DNA from 2 places in the Terrabacter sp. R4-6 genome. Region 1 is predicted to be linked to the other one. Evidence: predicted binding sites of a transcription regulator. Region 1 holds the regulator's gene; the other holds the start of a gene.
The links. Region 1 encodes HspR, which represses chaperone genes until heat shock. Its sites were predicted from a motif close to AAGTTGAGTCNNNNNGACTCAACTT; they were not measured.
Positions count from the first base shown of each region.

Region 2: the regulator HspR is predicted to act here: its motif matches at 4,549-4,573, upstream of ACSSS0_RS15185 (ATP-dependent Clp protease ATP-binding subunit).

Region 1 is NZ_CP197224.1:1,626,159-1,632,296, forward strand. Features, by position in the region: gene ACSSS0_RS07675 (ANTAR domain-containing protein) at 1-383, opposite strand, end outside; gene ACSSS0_RS07680 (ATP-binding protein) at 576-3,737, opposite strand; gene ACSSS0_RS07685 (heat shock protein transcriptional repressor HspR) at 3,855-4,310, opposite strand; gene ACSSS0_RS07690 (DnaJ C-terminal domain-containing protein) at 4,327-5,346, opposite strand; gene ACSSS0_RS07695 (nucleotide exchange factor GrpE) at 5,436-6,138, opposite strand, start outside.
Region 2 is NZ_CP197224.1:3,242,971-3,249,108, reverse strand. Features, by position in the region: gene ACSSS0_RS15210 (prealbumin-like fold domain-containing protein) at 1-462, shown strand, start outside; gene ACSSS0_RS15205 (lactate 2-monooxygenase) at 598-1,884, shown strand; gene ACSSS0_RS15200 (SAM-dependent methyltransferase) at 1,991-2,743, shown strand; gene ACSSS0_RS15195 (nucleoside deaminase) at 2,740-3,225, shown strand; gene ACSSS0_RS15190 (hypothetical protein) at 3,477-4,397, shown strand; gene ACSSS0_RS15185 (ATP-dependent Clp protease ATP-binding subunit) at 4,673-6,138, shown strand, end outside.

The sequences.
Region 1 (6,138 bases):
GCGTGGATGCCCGAGGACTCCATGAGGATGCCGCGGGTCCCGGCGCCACCGGGCTCCATCGGCCCCACCGTCTCCCTCGTCTCCCCCGTCTCCCCCGTCTCTCTGTCGAGCTCGACGGGACCGGAGAGGACCTCGCGGACGGCCGGGGGCAGCGCCGACGGCGGAACGACACCCGACGCGTTGGCGAGCAGGTCGTGCTGGGTGGCGGTCATCCGGATCACGGCCTCGCCGCAGAGCGCCTGACCGAGCGCGGACGCAGCGAGTGCGAGCGCCTCCTCGAGGTCCTCCGCACGGACCAGCTGCCGCGCCGCGGCGGTGATCCGAGCTGCCACGTCGGGCACGCGGTCGTCGTTCGCTGCCGTCGCCGGACGCAGGACCGTCACGGGGGCCTCCAGGGTATGCGTGGGAAGGCCCGCGAACTTGGAGGCAGGACAGTGTTGCATCCCGCGACGCCGCCGGACAAAGCACGACACGAGGCAATTGCTGGGAAAGGCCAATTCCCCGGCGGCACAAGGCCACACGCACACGACCTCCGGAGGCCCCTTGCCCCGGAGGTCGCGTCTCGACAGCGGCGGTCAGGCCTGGTCGGGGTCCTGCCCGCTCTCGACGACCCGCGCCGCGATCTCGCGGAGCTTGACGTTGCGGTTGAGCGAGGCCTGCCGGAGCATCTCGAAGCTCTGCGTCGCCGTGATGCGGTGGCGCTCGATGAGGACGCCGACGGCGTGGCCGATGAGCCGGTGGCTCTCGATGGCCTGCTCGAGCTGGTGCTCCTTCTGGGCGCGGGCCTGCCGCGCGACGACCCGGTCGACGGCCTGCCCGAGCGACTGCGCGAGCAGGTCGCCGACGATGAGCTCGTCACTCGAGACGAGCCGCGGCTCGTCGAACTGCACCCAGGCCCGGCAGTCGGACTCCTGCGCGGTCGGGAGCAGCAGGAGGCCCTCGCGCTTGTCGCCGACGAGGACGTCGTGGCGGTGGGGCGAGGACTCGAGCCCGCGCCGGATGCCCGGGTCGAGGTCGGCGACGTCCACCCGACCACGCGGGGACAGCACGACCGACTCCCCCTTCGTCGGCGAGACGCGCAGGGTCACCGTGCCGTCGAAGAGGACGGTGAAGCCGGTGACGGCCGTGGCGAGCACCTGGTCGAGCTCCTCCGCGGTGGCGAGGTCGACGGCGATCCGGGCTGCCAGCTCGCGCCGCATGCGCGACTCGCGCTCGCGCGTCTCGTCGCGGACGACGACGATGACGAAGCCGTCGTGCTCGGCCGTGCCCGGCACGCTCGCCGCCCGGACGTGGACCCAGGCCTCACCGCCACCGCGCCTCAGGATGCGGTAGCGGTCCTCCTCGACGGGACGGCCGGACCGGAGCAGCTCCATGCGTCGCTGGTGCGCGCTGCGCTCGCCGGGCGACTCGGACTCCGGGATCCACCACGGGTAGGGCGGCACGAGCGGGCCGTCGGCGAGCGACCAGCCGAACGTGCGCGTGAACACCTCGTTGACCTGGACGACGAGACCGTCACCGTCGACGACGACGAACGGCTCCTGGATGGCACCGAGGATGGCGCGGAGCCACGCGGCGTCGCGTGACCGCGAACGGGCTCGCACGAGGTTGGCGGCGAGGCGCGCGCGCAGCTCCTGGGGCTGGAACGGCTTGATGACGTAGTCGTCGGCACCTTCGAGCAGCCCGGTGGTGCTGGCCTCGACACCGGCCCGCGCGGAGAGCAGGACGACCGGCAGGTCACGAAGGCTCGGGTCGGCGCGGATCTCCCGCACGAGCGTCAGCCCGTCCATGCGCGGCATCATGACGTCGGCGAGGACGATCGACGGGCGCCGGACGCGGAGGTGCTCGAGGGCCTCGATCCCGTCGCGCACCGACACGACGTCGTAGTCGACGACGCAGTGGCGCGCGATGTAGTCGCGCATGTCGTGGTTGTCCTCGACGACGAGCAGCGTCGGGCGCACCGCGTCGGGCCTCGTGGCCGGTGACGTGGGGCCGGGCAGCTGCGCCGGTGCCTCACCTGCGCCAGCGGTTGACGCCTGCATCTCGGCCGCGACGGCGTCACGCACGACCCAGCTGCTCGCCTCGTGGATGAAGGACTCGGCCGAGCGCGGCGTGATCGAGGGGCGCAGCGCGGCCCGCTCGGCGGGTCGGCCCCACGGGAAGGACACGGTGAAGGTGCTGCCACGTCCCTGCCGCGACTGGACCGCGACCCGGCCGCCGAGCAGGTCGACGAGCTGGCGCACGAGCGACAGGCCGATGCCGGCCCCTTCGCGCGAGCGTCGGTCGTCGCCGCGGTCCAGCTGCCGGAAGCGGTCGAAGACGAGGTCGAGGTCCTTCTCGGCGATGCCGATGCCGGTGTCGGTCACGGAGACGGCGAACCCGGTGTCGGTGCCGCCCAGGTGGAGCGAGATGCGCCCGCGCGCGGTGAACTTCAGGGCGTTCGACAGCAGGTTGAGCACGATGCGCTCGAACATGTCGACGTCGATGTAGGCCTCGTGGTCGAGGTCGTCGCACACCACCTCGAACTCGAGGCCGGTGCGCTCGATGGCGGGGCGGAAGTTCGCGCCGATGCCGGTGACGAGCTCCTCGACGTCGGCCGGGACCCAGTGCGGCTCGACGGCACCGGCCTCGACCCTCGTGAGGTCGAGGATGCGGTCGACGAGGCCGGCGAGGCGGTCAGTGTTGCGGCGGATCAGCTCGAAGCGCTGGCGCTGCTCGGGGTCGAGGCCGTCGGCCTCGAGGGCGTCCTGCACCGGTCCGGCGATGAGCGTCAGCGGCGTGCGCAGCTCGTGGCTGACGTTGGCGAAGAAGTCGGACTTCGCGACGTCGAGCTCGGCCAGCGCCTCGGACCGGTGACGCTCCTCCTGGAGGCGGCGGATGCCGCTCAGGGCCATCGCGACGTGCGAGGCGCACAGCTCGGCGTAGACCTGCAGCTGGGCGTCCCACGGGCGACGGGGGTTCTCGGTGAGCAGCAGGTGCGCCGTGGGCTCGAGCAGCCCGGGCTCGACGGCGGGCACGACGTGCACCGTGCGGCCCTCGTCGTCGACGGTCCCGGGCGCGGGGTCACCCGCCACGCACCAGCGCACGTCGCTCGCGAGGTGGTCGAAACCGTCCGAGCGGAGCACCTCGAGGGCGCGACGGCGTACGTCCTCCGCGTCCTCAGCGCCGGCCAGCGACGCGAAGAGCCGGGACGCCACGTCGGCGCGGCGTTCGGCCACGACCTTCGCGGTGGTCTCGGTGGCGACGTTGAGCACGCCGACGACCGAGCCGGAGTCGTCGTGGATGGCGCCGTAGGACCACGTGAAGTAGGCCTCCTCGAGGTAGCCGGCGCGGTCGACGACGAGCAGCTCGTCCTCGACCCACGTCGCCGGGCCGCCACTGGTGACGCCCTCGAACATCGGTCCGATGACGTCCCAGACCTCGGGCCAGACGTCACGCACCGGTCGGGCCCACGCCTCGGGGTGCTTGCTGTCGCCGAGCATCGTGCGGTAGCCGTCGTTGTAGAGCATGAGCAGGTCGGGGCCCCAGCAGACGAGCATCGGGAACCGCGACGACAGGCAGACGTCGACGAGGACGCGCAGGTTGGCCGGCCAGGACTCGACCGGCCCCAGTGAGGTCGCCGACCAGTCGGTGCGCAGGAACAGGTCGCGCATGCCGGTCGGGGCCGAAGGCACGTCGACGCCCGTGGCGTTCGTCGTGGGGGCGCCGGAAAGGACGCCCTCGGGGTGGTGCGGGGTCACGCGACCTCCGGGACTGGGGTCAAGAAGCTGCCTCCGGCGGCATTCCACAACGGCGCGCCCCATCTGCTTGAGGCGTGCACAGTCTGACACACGCCAGCGACACCCCTAGGCGAGAAGCTAGCGCTCGGGCCGCCACACGACGAGCGCCTGGGACGACGGGGCCCTGGGCGGGCGCTGGCCCGGTCGGACCGCCACCACCTCGCCGCGCGGACCGACCGCGAAGACCCGGGCGCCGGACGACAGGGCCGCCTGGGCCGCCGCCAGCTCGGCCGTGAGCTCCTCGACCCGCGACCGGAGGGCCGTCACGTGGTTCTCGAGGTCGAGGATGCGCTGGATGCCCGCGAGGGAGACCCCCTCCTGCGACAGGCGCTGCACCTCCCGGAGCAGCTCGACGTCGCGCGTGCTGTAGCGCCGTCCGCCCCCGCGCGTGCGCGACGGGGAGACGAGGCCGAGCCGGTCGTACTGCCTCAGCGTCTGCGCGTGCATGCCGGCCAGCTCGGCCGCGACGGAGATGACGAAGACCGGTGCGTCGTCGTCGTGCCCGCCGGGGCGGGCGCTCTTGCGGGCCATCATCGTCACCCCTGTCCCGTCAGGCGCGAGCGCGCTGGAAGAGGTCGGCGCGGGGGTCGTGACCGTCCTCGGCGGCAGCCATCTTCTCGACGGCCTCACGGGCCTCGTCGGTCAGCCGCTGCGGCACGACGACCTGTACGCGGGCCAGCAGGTCGCCGACGTGGTCGCCCCGCTTGACGCCGCGACCCTTGAGCCGCAGGACGCGGCCGCTCGGGGTGCCGGGCGCGACCTTGACCTTGACCGACCCGCCGTCGAGCGTCGGGACCGCGACGGTCGCGCCGAGCGCGGCCTCCGCGAACGTCACGGGCAGGTCGAGGGTGAGGTTGTCGCCGTCGCGGCCGTAGACCGGGTGCTTGTCGACGGCCACGGTGAGGATGAGGTCACCGGCCGGCGCGCCGGGGTCGCCCTGACGACCCTTGCCACGCAGGCGGATCCGCTGGCCGTCCTTGACGCCTGCGGGGATGCGGGCGTTGATGCGGCCGAGGTCGGGAGAGCTGAGCGAGACCGTCGAGCCCTCGACGGCGTCGCGGAAGCCGATGTGCGTGCTCGCCTGGACGTCGGCCCCCGGACGCGGGCCTGCCGTCGCGCCGTAGCTGCCGTAGCCACCGCGGGGAGCGCCGGCGGCGCCGCCGCCGAACATCTGCCCGAGGATGTCCTCGAGGTTGGGCTGGCCGCCGGCCCCGCCGGTGTCGAAGCGCACGCGCTGGCCACCGGGACCACCGGCCCCGCCGAAGGCGGAGAAGATGTCCTCGAAGCCGGCACCCTGGCCACCCGCGCCCCCCGCGGTGAAGCGGGCACCGCCGTGCGACATCGCGCGGATCGCGTCGTACTCTCGCCGCTTCTCGGGGTCGGACAGGACGGCATACGCCTCCCCGACCTCCTTGAAGCGCTCCTCCGCCTTGGAGTCGCCGACGTTGTGGTCGGGGTGCATCGTGCGCGCGACCTTGCGGTACGTCTTCTTGATCGTCGCGGCGTCGGCGTCCTGGGGCACGCCGAGGATCGCGTAGAAGTCCTTCTCGAACCAGTCCTGACTAGCCATGGCGCACCTCCTCGTTCACGGTGACTCTCACGCTGCTCCCATCATCGGGTATGCCGCCGGGCTGCGTGCGCAGCCCGGCGGCGGACGTCTCAGGCGGGGTCGGCAACCGAGACCCGCGCGGCACGGACGAGCCGGTCACCGATGCGGTAGCCGGGCTGCAGCACCTGGACGACGGTCGTGCCCGTCGCGCCCTCGGGCAGCTCGGCCTCGACGTGCATGAGGGCCTCGTGCACGTTGGGGTCGAACTCCTGGCCGGCCTCGCCGACGCGCTCGACGCCGAAGCGACCGAGGGTCGCCTCGAGCTTGTCGGCGATCGCGGCGAACGGACCGCCGGCGAGGTCGCCGGCCTGGCGGGCCATGTGGATGTCGTCGAGGACCGGGAGCAGGGACTCGACGACGCTGCCGACCGCGGTGTGGCGGATGACCTCACGGTCGCGGTCGACGCGCTTCTTGTAGTTGACGTACTCGGCCTGCAGTCGCTGCAGGTCGGCGAGCAGCGTCGCGGCCATGGTGTCCTCCTCGGCGAGGGCCACGCCCTCGGTCTCCGAGGACTCGCCGGACTCGCCGGACTCGCCGGACTCGCCGGTCTGGCCCGAGTCGTTCGCGGTGTGGTCGAACTCGTCCTCACCACCGGGCTCGGACGACGCGCCCGCGCCGCCCTCGTAGTAGCTGTGGTGACGCGCGCCGTGGGCGGAGTCGCCCGAACCGCCACGGGGCGGGGTGCCGGCGGCGTCGCCGCCGGCACCCGTCGCGCCCGTCGCGGTCACGTCGGGCTGCTCGCCGGACGTGCCG
Region 2 (6,138 bases), 1.6 Mb from region 1:
CCTCCGCCGGGTGGGCGTGCCCTCACCATCGGGTTCTGGAAGAACTGGGCATCGTGCGCGTCGTCGAAGGGCGGCCAGAAGCCGGTCCTCGACCAGGTGCTCGCGACCTTCCCGATCGCCACGGGCCAGTCGACCCACGGCGTCTTCATGGGCAAGCTCTACGTCGACACGTGCTCCGAGGCCGTGGCACTGCTCAACAAGAGCACGTTGACGGGCAAGAAGATGTCGAGCGACCCGCTGTTCAACATGGCTGCGCAGCTGATGGCCGCCGTGCTGAACTTCCAGGCGGGCTCCGGCAAGTGCGCGGCAGCCATCACCGCCGTGAACCAGGCCCAGGCCCTGCTCGACAAGTACGGCTTCACCGGCAACGGCTACGCGCCGAAGCTGCTCAGCGCGGACGCCTCGCTGGCCAACCAGCTGGCGACGACGCTTGACCGCTACAACAACAACCTCCTCTGCTGACCTGACCCGTCGAGAGGACAGGAGGGCCGGGCACCACCCGGCCCTCCCGCTGTCCCTCGCCACCCGCCTGCGGCAGACTGCGTCGACGACACCGGGCCTCGACGGGGGCCCACGTCCTCCGACGAAGGAGCCGGTATGCCGCAGGAGCCGTTCGGGCGCCTCGCACAGTCAGCCATCTACCGGGCCGGCGCCTTCGGCCGCCGACCGTCGGTCCCCACCAACGGCACGCAGCTCGAGGCGGCGGCCCGGAAGGTCATGTCGAGGCGTGGGTTCGCCTACGTCGCAGGGTCGGCCGGCTCCGAGGCGAGCGCCGACGCCAACGTCGCGGCCTTCGCCCGGTGGCGCGTCGTGCCCCGGATGCTCGTTGACACGACCGAGCGTGACACCTCCGTCGAGCTCTTCGGCCGACGGCACGAGAGCCCCTTCCTCGTCGCGCCGGTCGGGGTGCTGTCGGTGGCCGACGACGAGGCCGACCTCGCCGTCGCTCGCGGCGCCCGGGAGCAGCACGTCACCCAGATCCTGAGCACGCAGGCGTCGGTGCCGATGGAGGACGTCGCCCGTGCCCTCGCCGGCTCCGGGCACTGGTACCAGCTCTACTGGAGCAGCGACGACGATCTCGTCGAGAGCCTCGTCGCCCGTGCCGAGTCGTGCGGCAGCGACGCACTCGTCGTGACCCTCGACACGGCATACCTCGGGTGGCGTCCCCGCGACCTCGACCTCGGGCACCTGCCGTTCGCCCGCGGCGAGGGCATCGCGCAGTACACGTCGGACCCCGTCTTCCAGCGGCTCGTCCGAGAGCGGGTTGCGGCCGCCGGGCCGACGGTCCGGCAGCGGCCCACCCCCGCGGCCGTCGCGACGCTCGTGTCGATGAGCCGCAACCACCCCGGCGACACCCGCCACAACCTCACGGCACCCGAGCCGCGCGCGGCCGTCGAGACGTTCCTCGACGTCTTCAGCCGACCCTCGCTGACGTGGGACGACCTGCCGAGACTGCGGGCCATGACGAGCCTGCCGATCGTGCTCAAGGGGATCCTGCACCCTGACGACGCCCGACGCGCCGTCGACGCCGGGGTCGACGGCGTCTACGTCTCCAACCACGGCGGTCGCCAGGTCGACCGGTCGGTGGCCGCCCTCGACGCCCTCCCCGGCGTCGTCGGGGCCGTGCGCGGTGCGGGATCGGATGCGCCGGTGATCTTCGACAGCGGGATCCGTTGCGGCGCAGACGCGTTCGTCGCGCTCGCCCTGGGCGCGACGACCGTCGGCATCGGGCGACCACACGTCTACGGTCTGGCCCTCGCCGGCGCCGACGGGGTGTCGGAGGTGCTGCGCAACCTGCGCGCCGAGCTCGACCTCCAGCTGGCGCTCACGGGATGCACGTCGCTCGCCGACCTCACCCCCGATCGGCTGGCGCCCGCCCCCTGACACCGTCGAGAGGCCATGTGTTGGCGCCGGGCGATCATCGAGAGGCCACTTCTCGCCGCCTGGAACCGGGTCGACGCCGTCGGGGTTCTTCCCGGAGGATCGGGTCATGCCAGCCCTCGACCATCTGACCCGCGACGCCTACCCGAAGTCGAACGGCTACGACGCGAAGTGGCTCGTCGACCTCGACATGGGCCCGCACCCGCTGTGGCTGCTCGAGGACCTCGCCGCCGACCTCGACCTGCGCCCGGGCATGCGCGTGCTCGACCTCGGCTCGGGACTCGGGGCGACATCGGTCTTCCTCGCCAGGGAGTACGGCGTCAGCGTCGTGGCCGCCGACCTGTGGGTCGACCCGACCGAGGCCGCCGCGGTCTTCCGCAAGGAAGGCGTCGACGACCGCGTCCTCGCGGTGCGGGTCGACGCGCACGCGCTCCCCTTCGGCCGCGGCTCCTTCGACGCCATTGTCAGCATCGACGCGTGGGAGTACTTCGGTACCGGCGACCACTACCCGCCTTACCTCGCGACGTTCCTCAGGCCGGGCGGCCAGCTCGGTGTCGCGACACCCGCCCTCACGACCGAGGTGCGCGAGCTCGGCGAGATCCCCGAGCACATCGACCGCGTCGTCGGCGCCGAGTCCGCCGCGTGGCACACCGCCGACTGGCTTCGCAGCCAGTGGGAGTTCAGCCGCGCCTTCGCGGCCGTCACGGCCCGCAACCAGCCGGACGCGTGCGCGAACTGGCTGCTGTGGGAACGTGCTGTCATGGAGCTCAAGGGTCAGGCCACCTCGCCGGTGCAGGGGATGCTCGAGGCCGACGGCGGCGCGTTCGTCACGTTCGCGCTCGTCACCGGGAGGGTCGCATGAGCCTCGATGCCACCGACCTCGTGCACCTGCGTCGAGCCGTCGAGCTCGCCCGTCTGGCCCTGGAGCGGGGGGACGAGCCGTTCGGCTCCGTCCTCGTGTCGGGCGAGGGCAAGGTGCTCTTCGAGGACCACAACCACGTCGTCGCGCTCGAGGCCACCCAGCACCCCGAGTTCGCCATCGCCCGCTGGGCAGGCGCCCACCTGACCGCGCCGGAGCGGGCCGCCGCCACCGTCTACACCTCCGGCGAGCACTGCCCCATGTGCTCGGCCGCGCACGCCTGGGTCGGCCTCGGCCGGATCGCGTATGCCGTGAGCTCGGCACAGCTGACCGCGTGGCGGTCGTCGTGGGGCTCGGCCCCGTCACCGGTAGCTGCACTGTCGATCCACGACGTCGTGCCGGGCGCGGTCGTCGACGGTCCGGCCCCCGAGCTCGAGGCCGAGGTCCGCGACCTCCACGACCGCTTCGCCCACCGTCACCCCTGACCCAGCCACCCGGCATACGCCGGGATGCACCAACCCAAACCACCCCGCCCGCCCCAACCCGCCCGCACTTTCGGGGGCCGCGGCCCTCAAACCGTCGGGTTAGGGCCCGAAACCCGCACTTTCGGGGGCCGCGGCCCTCAAACCGTCGGGATAGGACCCAAGACCCGCACCTTCAGGGGCCGCGGCCCTCAAACCGTTGGGGCTGTGGAGAGCGCGAGCAGGGGCCCCGGCTCCTGGGAGATGGTCGGGCCATGACCCTGAACGAGGGACGGCCGTTTCTCCGGTCCGAGGCGAGGCACCTGACGGACGGCCGGCTGCGCCGCGACTACCGCCCGCTCTTCCACGGGGTCTACGTCAGGCGCCGGAGCCCGGTCGGGGACATCGAGCTGGCCGAGGCCGCCCTGAAGGTGGCCGAGCCGGGCAGCTATGTCTCACACCAAACGGCTGCCCGGCTGCTCGGTGCCGTGGTGCCCGACGATCCCGACGTCCACGTCACCTCCCGGCGTCACCGGGTCAGGGGGGAAGGCCTCGCCGGCCACCGGGCGAAGGTGGTGCAGCAGGTCGTGCCGTGGCGCGGGATCCGGATGACGTCACCAGTGCAGACCTTCCTCGACCTCGCCCACTGCCTGGCGCTCGTCGACCTCGTCGTCCTCGGGGACTCGCTCGTGCGACGGAAGCGCACGTCACCCGAGCAGCTCGTGTCGGCGACCCGCGACCATCGGGGCCCGTTCTCCCGTTTGGCCCGTCGTGCAGCGGCGCTCGTCCGGGCGGGCGTCGACTCGCCGATGGAGACCCGACTGCGGCTGCTCATCGTCCTCGCCGGACTTCCCGAGCCAGAGGTGGACCACCGGGTGCACGACGAGGCCGGCACGCTGCTGCGGCGCTACGACCTCGCCTACCTGCCGTTCCCGCTCATCATCGAGTACGACGGCCGACAGCACGCCGAGTCGGACGAGCAGTGGCTCGGTGACATCGGTCGCGACGAGACCCTCGACGACGAGCGGATCCGCCGGCTCGTCATCGTGTCGCGCGACCTCTACTCGACACCGGCCGCGACGCTCGCGCGCATCACCAAGGCCATGCGCGCGGCCGGGATGGCCGTGCCGCGGATGCGCGACGACTGGCGCCGACACTTCCCGAGCAGACCCGGCGACCTCGCCGTCCCGGCCTGACCCGGCCTGACCCGGCCTCGGGGACCCGCCCGACACGGGTGCGAAACGCGCCCGCAACAGTGCGGGCGGACACTGGACGGGTACGACACGGCATACGCAAGGACCACGACACGCCTCACGGCATCTGTCCGCTCACGGCGAACAGCGGCCGAACCTGAGCCGATCACGCTCAGGATGGGGAACAGGAGGGACACCGCCGGCGTTGGTCGGGGTGTGCTCGTCCACAGCGGGCACGGATAGCATCGAGATGTCTCTCGATCAGTCAGGAGAAGAACATGTTCGAACGGTTCACCGACAGGGCCCGAAGGGTGGTTGTCCTCGCGCAGGAGGAAGCTCGCCTGCTCAACCACAACTACATCGGGACCGAGCACATCCTCCTGGGTCTGATCCACGAAGGCGAAGGCGTCGCCGCGAAGGCCCTCGAATCGCTCGACATCTCGCTCGAAGCGGTCCGGGCCCAGGTCCAGGAGATCATCGGCCAGGGGCAGCAGGCCCCGACCGGCCACATCCCCTTCACGCCCCGCGCGAAGAAGGTCCTCGAGTACTCGCTCCGCGAGGCTCTCCAGCTCGGCCACAGCTACATCGGCACCGAGCACATCCTGCTCGGCCTGATCCGCGAGGGTGAGGGCGTCGCCGCCCAGGTCCTCGTCAAGCTCGGCGCGGAGCTCAACAAGGTCCGTCAGCAGGTCATCCAGCTGCTCTCCGGCTACCAGGGCGGGCAGAGCGGCGAGAAGGCCGGCGCCGGTGTCGGCCAGAGCCAGGCCGAGGGGACGCCCGCGGGCTCCCTCGTGCTCGACCAGTTCGGTCGCAACCTCACGCAGGCTGCCCGCGAGGGCAAGCTCGACCCGGTCATCGGACGTGAGAAGGAGATCGAGCGGGTCATGCAGGTGCTGAGCCGCCGCACCAAGAACAACCCCGTCCTCATCGGCGAGCCCGGCGTCGGCAAGACCGCCGTCGTCGAGGGTCTCGCCCAGGACATCGTCAAGGGCGAGGTGCCCGAGACGCTCAAGGACAAGCAGCTCTACACCCTCGACCTCGGCTCGCTCGTGGCCGGCAGCCGCTACCGCGGTGACTTCGAGGAGCGGCTCAAGAAGGTCCTCAAGGAGATCCGCACCCGCGGCGACATCATCATCTTCATCGACGAGATCCACACGCTCGTCGGTGCGGGTGCCGCCGAGGGCGCCATCGACGCCGCGTCGATCCTCAAGCCGATGCTCGCCCGTGGCGAGCTGCAGACGATCGGTGCGACGACGCTCGACGAGTACCGCAAGCACATCGAGAAGGACTCGGCCCTCGAGCGGCGCTTCCAGCCGATCCAGGTGCAGGAGCCGACGCTGCCGCACGCCATCGAGATCCTCAAGGGTCTGCGTGACCGCTACGAGGCCCACCACCGCGTGACGATCACCGACGGCGCGCTCGTCGCGGCCGCCAACATGGCCGACCGCTACGTCAACGACCGCTTCCTGCCCGACAAGGCCATCGACCTCATCGACGAGGCCGGCGCGCGACTGCGCATCCGCCGGATGACGGCTCCGCCGGACCTGCGTGAGTTCGACGAGAAGATCGCCGCGCTCGTGCGCGAGAAGGAGTCGGCCATCGACGGCCAGGACTTCGAGCGTGCGGCCCGCGTCCGCGACGACGAGAAGCGCCTGCGCCAGGAGAAGGCCGCCCGTGAGGCCCAGTGGAAGTCGGGCGACATGGACGTCGTGGCCGAGGTCGACGAGGAGCTCATCGCCGAGGT